One region of the Micromonospora trifolii genome, then DNA from elsewhere that is predicted to be linked to it. Evidence: riboswitches for the same ligand, from Rfam matches in the RefSeq annotation. Region 1 holds a riboswitch; each other region holds the start of a gene.

Region 1 (3,270 bases):
TTCCCACGATCAGGCGTTACCTTGCCACGCATTCACGTATGTTGCCAAGGTCTTGCCGGCATGTTTTGCCATCGTTACCTGCACCACCGAAGGCATACGTCTGACCAAATCGACATCGGCTGCCGTCGCTAGCATGTTATCGATAACATGCTATGTCCCCAGTTCGGAAGCCGCTGCGCTCAGGAAGAAGCCAGCCGGTAGACCCGTCCGGCGGTCTGGCGCCAGATCGCCGCCCGCTCGTCGTCGGACAGCGGATCCAGCAGGTCACCGAGGACGGTGACCCAGCGGGTGTACGAGGTGGCGAGCAGGCACACCGGCCAGTCCGAGCCGAACATCAGCCGATCCGGCCCGAACACGTCCAGGGCGTGCTCGACTGCGGGCCGCAGGCCGGCCGTCGTCCAGGAACCGCCGTCCACTTCGGTCACCAGGCCGGAGAGCTTCGCCGTCGTGTTGGGCTCGGCCGCGAGCGCCCGCAGGTCATGCCGCCAGTCACCGAGATCGGCGCGCCCGAGCGGAGGCTTGCCGAGGTGGTCCAGGACGAAGCGCACCTGGGGCAGGTCGCGGACGAGCCGGGTCGCCGCCGGCAGTTGACGATGGCGCACCAGGAGGTCGAAGGCGAGGCCGGCGGCACCGACCGTGGCGATGCCCCGCCGCACGTCGGGGCGGTCGAGATAGGTCGGGTCGGGTTCGGACTGGACCAGGTGGCGGATCCCGACCAACCGTTCGCCGCCGCGCGCCCTGCGTAGTCGGGCGAGGCGGCGGTCGACATCGGCGGCGGTGAGGTCGACCCAACCGACGACCCCGCCGATGAGGGGGTCGTCAGCCGCGATGCCGAGCAGCTCGGGCGTCTCCGACCGAACGGCGACGGACTGGACGACCACGGTCTGGGTGACCCCGGCGGCCCGGGTCGCCGGGGCGAGCTCGACCGGCGTGAAGTCGTCGTCGATCGCGGCCATGGTCTGCGGATCGATCCAGGGCTGTGGGTGCCGCGCCCGGACCCAGAGGTGATGGTGCGCGTCGACGATGCCCGATCGTCGCGCGACCTCGCCGGTCGTCACCGGACCCGTCCTGGCGCGTTCTCGTCCACACCACACCCCGCCCAGCCGCTGATCGAACCCCCGGGTCAACCCGGAGCCACAGAGTCGATCTGGCAGGTTGACCATGTTAGCGGTAACAGACTGTTGTTGAGTCGCGGAACTCGCGCCACGACCGGCTTCCGGCAGTGTCGCTGTTTGGTCTGACGAATCCACTGGCACCTGCGGCTGGTCCGCCTCGCTGACGTACCGATATTCAGACGTCTCCGGGGGCGCGGCGTCCGGGTTGACCGCCTGAGGCGGCACCGATACCGTCGACCCACTATCTGCGGCGACGCGAGGGAAGCCGGTGTGAATCCGGCGCGGTCGCGCCACTGTGAGCGGTTCCTCAACCACAACTGGGGGCCGCGAGCCAGGACGCTCGGTCGTCCGCAGCCTTGCGATGGGGACGCGTCATCCCTGGGGAGGTTCGTGTATTCATGTCTAGCTCCGCTTCCAGCCAGCCGGTGGTGCACCCCGCTGGCAGTGCCCGTCTGCTGTGGACGGCTCTGGCGACCGTTGCCGTGCTCACCCTGCTGGCGTACCTCGTCGCCTTCGACCAGGGGGCGGTGTCGCGCAGCGGGATGTACCTGCACGAGCTGATGCACGACGGCAGGCACCTGCTGGGTGTCCCGTGCCACTGAACACCACCACTCCCCCGTTCGTCGCCGTCCTCGTTCGCGGGCTGCTGGCCGGCCTGATCGCCGGTCTGCTCGCCGGGGCGTTCGCGTACGTCGCTGGCGAACCGCACGTCGAGGCAGCCATCGCCATCGAGGAGGCGGCGTCGCACGCCGAGCCCGCCGCCGCTGGTGCGCACGATCACGAGGACGCCCTGGTCAGCCGCACTGGTCAGCGCGGCGGCCTGTTCCTGGCCACCGGCCTGTTCGGGGCCGCGATGGGTGGCCTGCTGGCCACGGCGTACGTCCTGCTGTCCCGGCGGCGGCGGCGCGGCGACGACGACGGGCGGTCGGGTCTGCTGCTGGCCGGCGCGGCGCTGCTCGGCGCGGTGATCGTGCCGTTCCTCAAGTACCCGGCGAACCCGCCGGCGGTCGGCGACCCGGCCACCATCAACCAACGGACCGTCACCTACCTGTTGATGGTGGTGCTCGGGCTGGTGGCCGTGTGGGCCGGCTCGCTGGGCTACCGGTCGGTCGGCGCCCAGGCACCGACGTGGTTGCGCGCCGCCGCGGCCGTGGGCGGGTTCCTGCTGGTCACGGCAGTGTCGTACGTGGTGATGCCGTCCTTTCAGGAGGTCCCGGCGGACTTCCCGGCGACCCTGCTGTGGAGCTTCCGACTGGCCTCGCTCGGCACCCAGGTCGTGCTCTGGACCGGCATCGGCCTGCTGTTCGCGGCCCTGATGCACCACGAGCGGCGTCGCCGGGCCGGCACCGCACTGCCGAGCACGTGACCGGCACCAGCCTCCGGCTGGTCGCCCACGGTCACACCGCCGCTCTGCGCGGGGCCCGCTTCGGCGGCGCCGACGACGGCCTGGACGAGGGTGGCCTGCGTGCCGCACTCGCCCAGGCCCGCGCGGGCGCAGACCGGCGTGGGCCCCTCGGCGTGAACGCCACCTGCCTGTCCAGCCCCGCGGCGGCCGCCCGACAGACCGCCGACGCCTTCGGCCTGCTGCCGACGATCGAGACGGCGTTGGCCGACTGTGACTACGGGGACTGGTCCGGACGGTCGCTTGCGGAGATAGCTGGCACGCAGCCGCAGGCGCTGCACGACTGGCTGTCCGCACCGGACTCCGCGCCGCACGGCGGTGAGTCCGTCACGGCCGTGCGGGATCGGGTCGGCAGGTGGCTGGACGAGCAGCACCGGGCCGGTGGGCGCGTCATCGCTGTCACCCACCCAGTGGTGATCCGGGTCGCGGTGGTGCACGCCCTTAGTCTTCCGTTGGCGACGTACCGGCAGGTGGACGTGGAGCCGTTGGCGGTCGTCCGGCTCGCCAGCCAGGGCACGCGCTGGCACCTTCGGCTGGGCGCGCCGCGAGCAGCTTGAGGTCGCACCAGAACGGCGCAGGCCGTGCCCACCAGCAGTGGACACGGCCTGCGCTCGTTCGGCGACGGTCAACCGCCTGCTCAGTGGTGCCGGTGGGGCAGGTGCAGCTCGACCGGCTCGGGCGGAAGGTCGTCGACACCGGCGGCGACGGCCTGTTCGTGACGGCGACGCGCCGAGGGCAGGGCGAGTGCCGCGA
Region 2 (3,270 bases), 790 kb from region 1:
GTCGGCCCCGGTATCCGGGCCTCGGCGGCGGCCAACTGCTCCGGGGTGAGCCACTCCACGTCGTGACCACCGGCCGCGATCAGCGCGTGGATCAGCGCGTCGCCGTCGTCGGGCGGTGGCGCGTCACCCAGGTCGTAGCCGGCCTCGGCCAGCGCGGCGAACAGTCGGACCGCCGAGGCCGGGGTGTCCAACCCGACGGCGTTGCCGACCCGGGAGTGCTTGGTGGGGTACGAGCTGAGCACCACGGCGACCCGCTTGTCGGCGTGCGGCACGTACCGCAGCCGGGCGTGGCGCACCGCGATCCCGGCGACCCGGGCGGCCCGCTCGGGGTCGGCGGCGTAGACCGAGAGCCCGTCGGCGTCGATCTGCTTGAACGAGAACGGCACGGTGACGATCCGGCCGTCGAACTCGGGGATGGCCACCTGCATGGCGGCGTCCAACGGGGACAGCCCGGCGTCGCTGTCGGCCCACTGCGCGCGGGTGCTGGTGAGGCAGAGCGCCTGGATGACCGGCACGTCCAGGGCGGCCAGGGCACCGACGTCCCAGGCGTCCTCGTCGCCGCCACCGGAGGCGTCCGCGGCGACCGCTCCGCCGGCCGCGAGCACCGTGACCAGCAGCGCGTCACAGCGGGCGAAGAGCCCGAGTGGGCCGGCGCCCGCGGTGAGCCCGCGCAGCGAGCCGCAGAAGATCGGCAGCGGGTTGCCGCCGGCTTTGTGGACCGCGTCCGCGAGGACGTCGACGAAGTCGGTGTTGCCGGCGAGGGCGTGCGCCCGGTAGAAGACGATTCCCACTGTGGGCCGGTCCGGGTCGGCGGGGTGTTCGCCGTGCACGCCGTACGCCGGGGTGGGCGCGGGCGGGGCGAACCCCTCGCCGGTGAGCAGCACCGTGTCGGAGAAAAACCGGGCCAACTGCCCGAGGTTGTCCGGGCCGCCCTCCACCAGGTACGCCAGCGCCTGGGTGACGACCCCGGACGGCACCGTGGAGATGGCCATCAGCTCCGCGTCGGGCAGCGCCTCGCCGCCGAGCACGACCGTTGGCACGCCGGTGGCGAGCACCGCGGCGAGGCCGTCCGGCCACGCCTGCCGACCGCCGAGCAGGCGTACGACGACGAGGGCGACCCCGTCGAGCAGGGCGGGCACCTCCTCGGCGGTGACCCGGGCGGGGTTGGCCAACCGGTAGTCGGCGCCGCTGGCGCGGGCAGCCAGCAGGTCGGTGTCGGCGGTGGACAGCAGCAGGATGCGCACGGCAGGCTCCGGAAAGTGACGCCCTGGGGCCCTCACGGGGGCAACCGGGGCGATGCGGGTGGGTACGGCGTCAGCCGGTACGACGGCCCGCGCGAACGGCGGACCGACGTGGGCGTCGGGCCGGTCAGCGCCGGGCGATCAGCTCAACGGTGCCGGTAGCCGGTGTCCTTGGAATGCACTGCCTGGAGCGCAATACGACGATGATCGTCGATGAATGAGACGCCGTGCGTCATCGGGTCCTCCTCGGGTGTCCACGCCCTGGGGTGCATCCCGACGGCCGAAGTATCCTGGCTTCCGGATCGACGCTCTCCCCCGGCCTTCCAACCGCAGACACACGGCCGTGACTCACGAGGGGGGATCGCTCCCCGGTGACAGTGGCGGGACCGCGTCGGATTCGCACCGACTTCCTTCACTGCCGTCAGGCCGCGAATGCTGCCACACCCCTCCACCGCCGGTCAACGCGTGCCCAGCCCCACCGGGCGGGTGCCACTCATCGAGTTTCACCGATTACTTCGACCGCCAACCGGTGGGTCGCAATGCCCCGAATCAATGCCAGCCCCTCCTTTGCTCTGCTTACCTGTAGGCACCAGTGACGCTCCGTGCCTGGCGCGAATAGGCAAGCAGAGCAAAGGGGGTAGCACCCGCCCTGGCCTGCGCCGATCGTCGGAGGGGACGGTGGCGTGCGGCACCCTGGCCTAACATCGGCGAACGCCGCACCAAAGTCCGCGATCAATCTCGGAGGTCGATCACCTTGGTCGCTCCGCAGTTCCATCATCTGGCGGGCCGGGTCTGGCTCTGCCCGGGCGATCCGGACCCGGAGGCGGTCCAGGCCGGCGTCGCCGTCGTCGCCGACGAACGCGGCAGTGTGATGATCGACGCCGGGCAGAGCCCCGCGCACGCCCGCGATATCCAGGCCGCGCTGGCCGCCGCCGGCCTACCGAAACCGCGCTGGCTGGTCTACACCCACCATCACTGGGACCACGTGTGGGGCGCCTGCGCCTGGCCCGGGGTCGAGATCGTCGGACACGAGGCAGCGGTGCCGCTGCTGCGCGCCGAGGCCACCCGACCGTGGAGCCACCGCTACCTGCACGAGCAGGCACGCGCCGATCCCCGTCTCGGCCCGAGCTTCCGAGCCCGCGCAGGCGCGATGGCGTCCTGGGACGGCTTCGCCATCCAGCCGCCGACCCGGACCTTCGCCGACGGGGACGAGCTGCCGGTCGGAGTTCGGCTACGTCACGTCGGGGGCGGGCACGCACCGGATTCGACAGTGGTGCTGGTGCCCGACTCGGGGGTCATGCTGCTGGGCGACTGCTTCTACCCACCGCCGGCCCACCTGCGCCGGCCGGAGGACGGCCTCGACCTCGACCTGGTTCGACGACTTCTCGACGACACCTACCACTGGTACGTCTCCAGCCACGCGGAGCCGATGACGCTCGAAGAGGCCCGCTCAGCCGTGCGGTGCGCCTGAGCGGTCGAACCTCAGCGGGAGTGGCGTTCCGGGTGGGCCCGGCTCCAGGTCCGCATCCGTTCCGGGTAGCCGGTGCGCGCCGCCTCGTACAGCGGCACCGCGTGCTTGCGGGCGATGGCCCCGGCCGCGCGGGGCGTTCCGGTACGGCGGCGGATCCACTCGCCGTCGTGGGCGATCGCCACCACGGTGGTGTCCGTCGCGGTCGTCTCCGGCTCCAGGTAGAACTCCACCCCGCGCCGAGTGGCCACGAACGCCTCCAGCGCCGCGAGGTCGTCGCGGGTCGCCTCCCGGTCCAGCTTCGTCGGGGTCGCCTCGGCACCCCGTGACCGGCGGTTGAACCAGCTCATGCCCCGCCCCTCTCCTCGATGCCCCTCCAGTGCAGCACCGATTCCTGGCAATACGCTGCACGCCGGATGGGAGAGAGCTGACCCGCGGGGAAATCCCTGTGGAACCCGCGACGGGTGGGCGGTGTCATGAGTGTGATCCGAACGGAGGCTCCCCTGGACGACGAGGCGCTCGTCACCCGCGCTCGGGCAGGTGATCTGGAGGCGTACAACC
Region 3 (3,270 bases), 1.5 Mb from region 1:
TGGTGTTCGCGGCCCCGCCCGGTGAGCATCGGCAGCAGGGTGAACACGCCGGAGTAGGTCGCGCCTCGGAACGACAACGGGGCGAGCGAGTGTGAGCCCCAGCCCAGCGCGCTGACGACGTGCCCGTGGTAGGTGCGTACCGCCGCGAACGAGGCGTCGAGCGTCGCGCCGCCGACGTTGTCCATGACGATGTCGAACCCCTCGCCGCCGGTGTACCTCTCGACGTACTCCTCGACCTTGCTCGTGGTGTAGTCGATCGGCACGGCGCCCAGGCTCTCGATCACCCGCATGCTCGCCGGCCCGCCCGTGGCGTACGCCTCGGCGCCGCGCGCCTGGGCAAGCTGCACGCCCACGTATCCGACACCGCCAGCACCGCCGTGCACCAGCACCTTCTGCCCGGCGTGGACTTCGGCCCGGTCGACCAACCCCTCCCAGGAGGTGATCGCCGCCAGTGGCAACGCGGCGGCCTCCCGCATCGAGAGGCTCCTCGGCTTGACGGCCAGCAACCGGGCGTCCACGGCGGCGTACTCGGCCAGCGAACCCTGTAGGTCACCGACGCCCCCGCACAGCCCGTACACCTCGTCCCCCGGCTCGAACCCGGTCACCTCCGCGCCGACCGCCGCGACGACGCCGGCGAGGTCCAGGCCGAGCACCGCGGGCAGCTCGACACGCGCGTGCGCGGCCTTACCTGCCTGGATCTTCGTGTCGAGCGGGTTGACGCCGCTGGCGACGATCCGCACCAACACCTGGCCGGGCCCGGGGGTGGGTTTATCGATCTCCTCGACCGTCAGCGGAACGTCGAACTCCCGCAACAACGCGGCGCGCATAACCATCCACACTCTCCGTGATCGAGGCTTCACGTGGACGCTATCCGACCGGACAGGCGGCGGGGCGGGTTCCTTGGACCGCGCCCGCGCCCGCGCCGCGACAGGCGGGCCGAGCGCGGGTTAGTCGTCTTCGGCACCGTCGAGCAGCGCGCGTCGCAGTGCCAGTCGGTGCTTCCGGCGGATCTCCGCCTCCCGGTACCGTCGGCGGTCCCCATCGGTCTCCGGCAGCAGCGGCGGCACCGTCCGAGGCTGGCCGTCGTCGTCGATGGCGACCATGACCAGGTGGGCGGTGGCCACGTCGGTGGGCGGCACCGCCCGGTCCCACCGGTCGGCGGTCACCTTGACGGCCACCTCCATCGAGCTGCGGCCGGCCCAGGTGATCCGGGCGTCGACGTGCACGACGTCGCCGACCCGCACCGCGCGGAGGAACGCCGTCTCGTCGATGGCGGCGGTCACCGCCGGCCCGTCGGAGTGCCGGGCAGCGACCACACCGGCGACGGAGTCGATGAGGTTGAGGATCCGGCCGCCGTGGACCGTACCCATCAGGTTGGTGTGGTGCTGGTCCATGATCTGCGAAAGGGTCAGGTGCGACGCCGACGGTGCTCGGCCGGCGATGGTGGTGGTGTCGTGCACAGCGGTAGTCCGTCCCTCGGGAAACCACACCGCCGGGTCGCGGACAGACGCTGGCGAGGACCTGGCCGTGCACCACACGCACGGCCCGTCACCCGCTCAGCCCACCCGCGAGGCCGACGGCAGCGCACACGGTTGTGTACGCGGCGCCGGCAGGTCTTCGGACTCGCGGGCCTGACCGGTCGCGCCGGTCCCCTACTGGCCGTCGCTTCCCAGGCCACTGGCCCAGTGCTGATGACGGCGGTCGTTCCCACTCACCGCTGCGGGGCAGCCCCGGATTTCCACCGGGTTCCCTCTTACGACGCCCAGCCGGTCACGACGGGGCGAACCAGCGCCGTCGGCGAGCATAGCTGGCCAGGGAATGTGTCCACCCGGGGCGTCCTGCCGCGGCGACGGATGGCCTGATCGTCAACTTTTGCCATCTGAGGAAGAAGATCGTCACCTCTTGAAAAAAGTCTCGCGAGGGTGAGGATATCCAGATGCGTCGTCTCCCCCAGACTTGCGGGCGGGTGGTCTCGGGCCTCCTCGCGTTCCTCCTCGCCTCGGCGGTCGCCCTCCTCGCGTCCGCCCAGCCCGCCGCAGCGCACGGGACCCTCGCCATGTCCACACCGGCGAGCGGCGCCACAGTGCGCGAGCCGGTGACCGAGGTGCGGCTGTTCTTCACCGAGAAGGCCGCCGCCAACGCGTTCTTCACGATCACCGCCCCGGGCGGCACCCGGGTCGACAACGGCTGGTCGTACGGGGAGCCGAAGCCGCTGGACAAGCCGGTGCGCGAGTACTTCCTGGTCAACGGGCAGTTCGAGCCGCGGGAGTACACGACGGGGTTCCCGGCCGTGGTGGCCGTCGCGCATCTGCCCGCCAAGGGCCAGTACTCGGTGAGCTACCTGTCGGTCGCCTCGGACGGCGACACCGTGCGGGGCACCCTGACCTTCCGCTACGACGGGCGGGTGACGGCAGCGCCGAAGGGGTGGAGCCCGCCGTCGACTCAACCGGACCCGGCGCTGGTGGCCGCCACCGAGCAGCACAACTCGTCCGGGCAGGCCTCGGCGGTGCCGACCACCGCGGATGATCCGTCGACCCCGCCGGCTGCGGCGGCACCGTCGACCGGGTCGACCGAGGAGAGCGGTCCCGGGGCACTGGCCTGGGCCGGCTGGGCGGCGGCGATTGCGGCGGTCGGAGCGGTGGCCGGGTTCGTCGTCTGGCGTCGCCGATCCGCCGGCACACCCACCGGCCGGGGCCGTACCTCGGCGGCGACCTCCGGTCGACGCGGCGGTGGCGCCCGTACCACGAACAGGGCCGGCACTGGCAAGACCGTCGGCGGCAAGGCTGCCGGGGACAAGACCGGCGGGGGCAAGGCCGGCGCGGCGACCGGCGTCGTCGCGCGTAGCGCGAGCGACAAGCGGCGGCCCGCCACCGTGCCAGCGGAGCGCAAGGGCAACACGGTCGTCACGGCCCGCACGGGCGTCACTGTCGATCCGACGTCGAGCGATCAGGTGACCAAGGCCCTCGCCAGCACGGACGGCGAGCTGACGGCCGACCCCGGACCACGGCCCGACACGGACCTCGCCGGCGCGACGCCGGGGTCCCGGTTGAGCAACACCCACCTGGCGCTGCTCGTCGGCGGGCTGGTGATCGCCCTGCTGGCCGGGTTCGGGTTGGCCCGTATCGGCACCGGCGACGAGAGTCCGACGACCGGCAATTCACGACCGGCAGCCGGTGGATCGCCCGACTCGGGCCAGGTGGGCTCCGCGACCGACGGGCACCAGCACCCGGCCGGTACGGGGCCGCACACGCATCGGGGTGACGACGCGAC

What was found. A riboswitch is a leader RNA that binds a small molecule or an ion and turns the genes downstream of it on or off. The one in region 1 is predicted to bind cobalamin.
Region 2: another riboswitch for cobalamin. It lies ahead of cobN (cobaltochelatase subunit CobN); the one in region 1 lies ahead of ACQRWP_RS07700 (CbtB domain-containing protein).
Region 3: another riboswitch for cobalamin. It lies ahead of ACQRWP_RS14555 (acyl-CoA thioesterase); the one in region 1 lies ahead of ACQRWP_RS07700 (CbtB domain-containing protein).

Annotation. Positions count from the first base shown of each region.
Region 1 is NZ_CP191526.1:1,706,620-1,709,889, reverse strand. It holds gene ACQRWP_RS07705 (amidohydrolase family protein) at 180-1,058, opposite strand; cobalamin riboswitch at 1,324-1,479, shown strand; gene ACQRWP_RS07700 (CbtB domain-containing protein) at 1,514-1,717, shown strand; gene ACQRWP_RS07695 (CbtA family protein) at 1,708-2,481, shown strand; gene ACQRWP_RS07690 (histidine phosphatase family protein) at 2,478-3,074, shown strand; gene ACQRWP_RS07685 (MFS transporter) at 3,155-3,270, opposite strand, start outside.
Region 2 is NZ_CP191526.1:2,495,983-2,499,252, forward strand. It holds gene cobN (cobaltochelatase subunit CobN) at 1-1,244, opposite strand, end outside; cobalamin riboswitch at 1,503-1,679, opposite strand; gene ACQRWP_RS11620 (MBL fold metallo-hydrolase) at 1,996-2,712, shown strand; gene ACQRWP_RS11625 (hypothetical protein) at 2,724-3,059, opposite strand; gene ACQRWP_RS11630 (RNA polymerase sigma factor) at 3,186-3,270, shown strand, end outside.
Region 3 is NZ_CP191526.1:3,187,088-3,190,357, forward strand. It holds gene ACQRWP_RS14550 (zinc-dependent alcohol dehydrogenase family protein) at 1-833, opposite strand, end outside; gene ACQRWP_RS14555 (acyl-CoA thioesterase) at 948-1,394, opposite strand; cobalamin riboswitch at 1,592-1,805, opposite strand; gene ACQRWP_RS14560 (copper resistance CopC family protein) at 1,937-3,270, shown strand, end outside.